Regions from separate parts of the Planococcus kocurii genome, predicted to be linked through region 2. Evidence: a T-box and tRNA genes for the amino acid it is inferred to sense, from the RefSeq annotation. Region 2 holds a T-box; the other holds one or more tRNA genes.
The links. The T-box of region 2 lies ahead of ileS (isoleucine--tRNA ligase). A T-box ahead of a tRNA ligase gene usually reads a tRNA of that ligase, here a tRNA-Ile.
Positions count from the first base shown of each region.

Region 1: it encodes a tRNA-Ile, which carries the amino acid that the T-box ahead of ileS (isoleucine--tRNA ligase) is inferred to sense. The anticodon was not compared.

Region 1 covers NZ_CP013661.2:553,628-557,005, reverse strand. The annotation lists rRNA gene rrf (5S ribosomal RNA) at 1-97, shown strand, start outside; tRNA gene AUO94_RS02895 (tRNA-Val) at 108-183, shown strand; tRNA gene AUO94_RS02890 (tRNA-Thr) at 196-271, shown strand; tRNA gene AUO94_RS02885 (tRNA-Lys) at 279-354, shown strand; tRNA gene AUO94_RS02880 (tRNA-Leu) at 375-459, shown strand; tRNA gene AUO94_RS02875 (tRNA-Gly) at 465-539, shown strand; tRNA gene AUO94_RS02870 (tRNA-Leu) at 569-657, shown strand; tRNA gene AUO94_RS02865 (tRNA-Arg) at 689-765, shown strand; tRNA gene AUO94_RS02860 (tRNA-Pro) at 792-868, shown strand; tRNA gene AUO94_RS02855 (tRNA-Ala) at 875-950, shown strand; tRNA gene AUO94_RS02850 (tRNA-Met) at 972-1,045, shown strand; tRNA gene AUO94_RS02845 (tRNA-Ile) at 1,054-1,130, shown strand; tRNA gene AUO94_RS02840 (tRNA-Ser) at 1,146-1,238, shown strand; tRNA gene AUO94_RS02835 (tRNA-Met) at 1,286-1,362, shown strand; tRNA gene AUO94_RS02830 (tRNA-Asp) at 1,366-1,441, shown strand; tRNA gene AUO94_RS02825 (tRNA-Phe) at 1,459-1,534, shown strand; tRNA gene AUO94_RS02820 (tRNA-Gly) at 1,541-1,614, shown strand; tRNA gene AUO94_RS02815 (tRNA-Ile) at 1,628-1,704, shown strand; tRNA gene AUO94_RS02810 (tRNA-Asn) at 1,706-1,780, shown strand; tRNA gene AUO94_RS02805 (tRNA-Ser) at 1,785-1,875, shown strand; tRNA gene AUO94_RS02800 (tRNA-Glu) at 1,882-1,953, shown strand; gene AUO94_RS02795 (DMT family transporter) at 1,967-2,932, opposite strand; gene AUO94_RS02790 (1,4-dihydroxy-2-naphthoate polyprenyltransferase) at 3,063-3,378, opposite strand, start outside.
Region 2 covers NZ_CP013661.2:2,963,293-2,966,670, forward strand. The annotation lists gene AUO94_RS14395 (YggT family protein) at 1-165, shown strand, start outside; gene AUO94_RS14400 (YlmH family RNA-binding protein) at 231-1,016, shown strand; gene AUO94_RS14405 (DivIVA domain-containing protein) at 1,111-1,632, shown strand; T-box leader at 1,670-1,884, shown strand; gene ileS (isoleucine--tRNA ligase) at 1,928-3,378, shown strand, end outside.

The sequences.
Region 1 (3,378 bases), 1.1 Mb from region 2:
AGGCCACACCCGTTCCCATCCCGAACACGGCAGTTAAGCTCTTTTGCGCCGATGGTAGTTGGGGGTTTCCCCCTGTGAGAGTAGGACGTCGCTGGGCAATATATATCGGAGGATTAGCTCAGCTGGGAGAGCATCTGCCTTACAAGCAGAGGGTCGGCGGTTCGATCCCGTCATCCTCCACCATTTATTTCTTTTGCCGGAGTAGCTCAGTTGGTAGAGCAACTGACTTGTAATCAGTAGGTCGAGGGTTCGACTCCTTTCTCCGGCACCACTTTTTCGAGCCATTAGCTCAGCTGGTAGAGCATCTGACTTTTAATCAGAGGGTCGAAGGTTCGAATCCTTCATGGCTCACCATTTTAATTTTATATTGCCACGCGGGTGTGGCGGAACTGGCAGACGCACTAGACTTAGGATCTAGCGCCTTCGGGCGTGGGGGTTCGACTCCCTTCACCCGCACCATTTTTGCGGAAGTAGTTCAGTGGTAGAACGCCACCTTGCCAAGGTGGAGGTCGCGAGTTCGAACCTCGTCTTCCGCTCCATATTTATTTGCACGTGATACCGACCCTTAGCCGGGGTGGCGGAACTGGCAGACGCACAGGACTTAAAATCCTGCGGTAGGTGACTACCGTACCGGTTCGATTCCGGTCCTCGGCACCATCTTTTCACGAAATAGTGAATAGCATCATATGCGCCCGTAGCTCAATTGGATAGAGTACTTGACTACGAATCAAGCGGTTAGAGGTTCGAGTCCTCTCGGGCGCACCATATTTTTATACTCAGCAACTCAAGTTCGGGAAGTAGCTCAGCTTGGTAGAGCACTTGGTTTGGGACCAAGGGGTCGCAGGTTCGAATCCTGTCTTCCCGACCAAACAATGGGGCCTTAGCTCAGCTGGGAGAGCGCCTGCCTTGCACGCAGGAGGTCAGCGGTTCGATCCCGCTAGGCTCCACCAACTTTTTAAAGTAAAGATCCCGGCGGCGTAGCTCAGCTGGCTAGAGCGTACGGTTCATACCCGTGAGGTCGGGGGTTCGATCCCCTCTGCCGCCACTTTTTTAGGACCTTTAGCTCAGTTGGTTAGAGCAGACGGCTCATAACCGTCCGGTCGCAGGTTCGAGTCCTGCAAGGTCCACCATATGTATTTTATCTCGGAGGAATACCCAAGTTTGGCTGAAGGGATCGGTCTTGAAAACCGACAGGGGAGTCAAATCCCGCGGGGGTTCGAATCCCTCTTCCTCCTCCATATTTTTTAAAATGTGTGGACGAATTTCTTTTGAATTATAATATTGTCGCGGGGTGGAGCAGTTCGGTAGCTCGTTGGGCTCATAACCCAAAGGTCGCAGGTTCAAATCCTGCCCCCGCAACCAAATGGTCCCGTGGTGTAGCGGTTAACATGCCTGCCTGTCACGCAGGAGATCGCCGGTTCGATCCCGGTCGGGACCGCCATTTTCAATAAATAAAGTGGGTCAGTAGCTCAGTCGGTAGAGCATTAGATTGAAGCTCTAAGTGTCGGCGGTTCGATTCCGTCCTGACCCACCATTTTACGCGGGTGTAGTTTAGTGGTAAAACCTCAGCCTTCCAAGCTGATGATGGGGGTTCGATTCCCCCCACCCGCTCCATAATATTACATATGGGCCTATAGCTCAGCTGGTTAGAGCGCACGCCTGATAAGCGTGAGGTCGATGGTTCGAGTCCATTTAGGCCCACCATTCCGAAGTAGCTCAGTGGTAGAGCACCGCACTGTTAATGCGATGGTCGTAGGTTCGAGTCCTACCTTCGGAGCCATACTGGGGAAGTACTCAAGTGGCTGAAGAGGCGCCCCTGCTAAGGGTGTAGGTCGGGCAACCGGCGCGAGGGTTCAAATCCCTCCTTCTCCGCCAGTATTTGGCCCCTTGGTCAAGCGGTTAAGACACCGCCCTTTCACGGCGGTAACACGGGTTCGAATCCCGTAGGGGTCATTATAGAAAAGTGTTATGCATTTAATTGCATAACACTTTTTTTCGTTTTACTAGAATTAAGACTGTGAAGAATCATGCCAAGCATTACAATGAAAATTCCGATTATTGCTAAGCTTGAAGGTAAGACAATTGACAAGAAAAGTGCTTCTCCTGCTAACGCAAATAAAACTTCCATTGATTGTGTCGCTTCTACTGCTCCTAGTTTCTGCATATCGCCTCTAACTAGATCAGTCGCTTTAAAGAAGAGTACTGTTGCCATTACACCTGAACTGATTGCTACAATTAAAGTTTGTAAGCTTTGTGAAGCGCTAGGTCCACCTACAGTAACAAGCCCATATAATGATAGGATGAACCAAAAAGGTAGACTAGCTAGTGTCATGCCCAAAACCCTCTGATACGCATCCAACCTGCCTCCACATATATCCATCATTTTTCTATTTCCTAATGGGTATGCGAAAGCTGCGAGGATAACAGGGATAAAACCGAACCAAAGTGTTGAAGAAGAAACAACTGCTACATGTTCAAGTTGCATTAAACTGACTCCTGCTAATATGATAAAAGAAATCATCAAGCTTTTAACAGGAATCTTTCCTCTTAGTTGAGTAGTTTCTTTATTGCTATGTATGGTAATGAGAAATAAGGGAGCAAGTAATGTACCAGCGACTATGGTAATTTGCCATGTTCCTGCGATGAGCCAGCCAGGGGAATAGGCTGCAGCGAAACATAGTGGAGCATAGAATAAGCCAAATCCAACAAAACTCCATAAGGTCCAAGCTCTTTTGTTTTTGTTCATTTCTTGTAACAGTGGTTTTAAGTTCTTTCTTAAAACAACAATCAAAAGTAAAAAGGGAATCATGAAAAAGTATCGGAGAGACGCACTCCAGATCCAATTCCCGCCGTCAGCTTCCATCGTGGCGTTGAGTACGAAAGTAAATGCAAAGAAAAAAGCTGCAATAATGCCGATGATGATAGGTTTCACTATATATCCTCCTCATTCGAAAATTTAGAATTATTTATTTACTATAACTTATAATTAACTGTTCTTCAAAGTATTATTTTAGACAAACAAAAAAAGGATTTCTAGAGAAATCCTTTTTTGTTTGTCTATATTATAGAAGGTAATCAATCAGTAACCCAATTCCAAGTAAAAAAGCCACAAATGTATTTGTTTTTCCAGTATCTTTCATCGCCGGCATCACCTTTAGAGGTTCTGTAAAACGTTTAAAGATTTGAACGACTTTAATAGGTTTAATGACGCTTATGAAGACTAGTAAAGCCCACGGTGTCAATATTCCTACTAGGATAAGGATGACAATCCATACGTAGGCTAGAATGAAAAACCACATAAGAATATTGACAGCTGCCGGTCTTTTAACCAAAATAGCAAGTGTTTTGCGTCCACTTTCTTCGTCGCCCACAATATCG
Region 2 (3,378 bases):
TCTAGCTTTGGACAAATGATTTCTAAAATTACGGATCCTTATTTGGATATATTCAGACGCTTTATCCCGCCAATCGGTATGATCGACATCTCACCAATTGTTGCGATATTCACTTTGAGTTTAGCTAGTCAAGGCATCATCGTGTTATTTAATTATTTAGCCTAACCCTAAACCTCACGTGATGTGAGGTTTTTTTCTTAAAAACCAATCACATGTGAAGGAGCATTCGTATGGAAGAGATATTTCAACATTTTAGAAAAGAAGAACAGCAGTTTATCGAACAAGCTTCGGGCTGGCTACGGGAAGTTGAAGACCGTTATTCACCAAGATTGACTGATTTTCTCGATCCGCGACAGCGCTTTATTGTTGAAGCAGTCATCGGATCGAGCGACGTGAAAATGATGACGTCTGGCGTTTTTAAAAATGCAGAAAGACAACGAGTGTTACTGTATCCTTCTTATTTTGAACCACAACAGGAAGATTTTAATATTACTGTTTTTGAATTGAAGTATCCATCGAAATTTGTCAACTTGCGTCATCCTGATATATTAGGATCATTAATGTCATTGGGGCTTGACCGCAGTAAATTCGGAGACATTCGCATAGACAACGAACGTGTTCAACTTGCAGTTATGAATGAAATCAGTCCTTATATGCAAAGTAATTTTGTTAGTGCAGCAAAAGTGAAAGTTCAGTTAAACGAAATAACAAACGAAAAAGAATTAATCGAGACGAGTGAAGAATGGATTGAAGAATCGTATACGGTCAGTTCCATGAGGTTGGATACGGTAATGAGTTCGGTTTATCACATTTCTCGCCAGAAAGCATCGGCGTTAATCCACGGTGGAAAAGTGAAAGTCAACTGGACTTTGCAAGAGCAGCCGTCATTTGAACTGCACGAATCGGATATGATCTCTTCAAGAGGCTTTGGTCGCGTTCGGTTGATTATGATCGAAGGCCGCACCAAGAAGGATAAAGTTCGACTACAGATTGGCCGCTTAGAAGCAAAAAACTAGACGGTTCGGAAAAAATACGAAATAATACTGAAATTTAGCGCCATGAACTGTATAATAGGAAGATAACATGACAAGTTAAGGAGAGGTTTACTCAATGCCATTATCCCCGTTAGATATACATAACAAAGAATTCAGCCGGGCGTTCCGTGGATATCAAGAAGACGAAGTAAATGAATTCTTGGAACAAATTATGAGAGATTATGAAATTTTGTTAAAAGATAAGGCAACTTTAGAAGAACGGTTACGTACAACCGACGAACGAGTTGGCCATTTCAATACAATCGAGTCAACCTTACAAAAATCAATTTTCGTCGCTCAAGAAGCTTCGGAAGAAGTTCGACGCAACTCGCAGAAAGAAGCAGAGTTGATTGTCAAGGAAGCTGAGAAAAATGCTGATCGTATTGTTAACGAGTCGTTGACAAAAGCACGTCGCATTGCTACTGAAATTGAAGAATTGAAAAAACAATCTCGTATCTTTAAAAATCGTTTCAAAATGCTCGTTGAAGCTCAATTAGATTTAATTGAAACAGATGATTGGGAAACCTTATTAGAATACGATATCGACACACAGAATTTAGAGAAGATTGAGAAGGATAAAGAAGAGTCGAACTCTTGACTCTGAGACTTTCTACTTCTATAATTACGACATACAAAAAAACGCGCTGATAGAGACAGTAGGCTATGTAGGATGATTTAGCGAGTCAGGGACAGTGAGAGCCTGATACGACCTCATAGATGAAAATCACTCTTGAGCAGAATTGGTGAACAACAGTACCCAATTCCGTCTACGCCACGTTACGGTGATCGAGTGGCAGCTATCGAGCTGCAACAAGGGTGGTACCGCGAGTTTAAGCTTCTCGTCCCTTTACCAGGGATGGGGGCTTTTTATTATGCCTATAGGAGGAATGGAAATGGAATACAAAGATACGTTATTAATGCCGAAAACAGATTTTCCGATGCGTGGTAATTTGCCAAACCGGGAACCGGAGATGCAACAAAAATGGGAAGAGATGGACATTTACAAGAAAGTGCTAGACCGCACAAAAGGTCGTCCATTCTTCATTCTTCATGACGGACCTCCGTACGCGAACGGCGATTTGCATATGGGTCACGCATTAAACAAAGTACTAAAAGATATGGTCGTTCGTTCTCGTTCAATGATGGGCTTTCATGCACCATACGTTCCGGGCTGGGATACGCACGGATTACCGATCGAACAAGCTTTAACAAACAAAGGCGTTAATCGGAAAGAAATGTCGTTAGCGGAATTCCGCAAGCTATGTGAAGAATATGCTTACCAACAAATCGATAACCAGCGCTCTCAATTCAAACGCATCGGTGTTCGTGGCGATTGGGAAAATCCATATGTCACATTAAAACCAGCATACGAAGCACGTCAAATTGAAGTGTTTGGTAAAATGGCCAACAAAGGCTATATCTATAAAGGATTGAAACCGGTTTATTGGTCTCCATCAAGTGAATCGTCACTTGCTGAAGCAGAAATCGAGTATCATGATAAAAAATCTCCTTCAATCTATGTATCTTTCCCAGTCACTGACGGTAAAGGTGTATTGGCTGAGGGCACAAACTTCGTAATCTGGACGACAACTCCTTGGACAATCCCAGCTAACCTTGGTATTTCTGTACACGCTAAGTTGGATTACGCGGAAGTTTCCGTAAATGGTTCTCTTTATATTGTGGCACAAGAGTTATTAAAAGAAGTGGCTGAGGAATTGGAATGGGTAGACTACGAAGTTGTTCGCTTAGTGCAGGGAGCTGAACTAGAGCATATCCTAACAAAACACCCATTATATGACCGTACTTCTTTGGTTATGCTCGGAGAACACGTTACGACAGATTCAGGTACTGGTTGCGTTCACACAGCTCCTGGTCACGGTGAAGATGACTTCTTAATCGGCAAGAAATACGGATTGGATGTTCTTTGTCCAGTTGATGAACGCGGAGTCATGACAGACGAAGCGCCTGGGTTTGAAGGCGAGTTTTATGAAAAAGCGAATAAGTCGATCACAGAAGCACTTGATCATGCAGGCGCTCTTGAAAAAATTTCGTTTATTACACACTCGTATCCGCATGACTGGCGGACGAAAAAGCCAGTAATTTACCGGGCGACAGCTCAGTGGTTCGTATCGATCGATGCATTCCGTGACCAAATCTTAAAAGCGATCAAAGAAACTTCGTTCACTCCAGCATGGGGCGAAACGCGTCTTTACAATATGCTACGTGACCGTGGAGATTGGAATATCTCACGTCAACGCGTATGGGGCGTTCCAATTCCTGTGTTTTACGCTGAAAATGGAGATCCCATCATTACAGAAGAAACAATTGCCCACGTGGCTAAGTT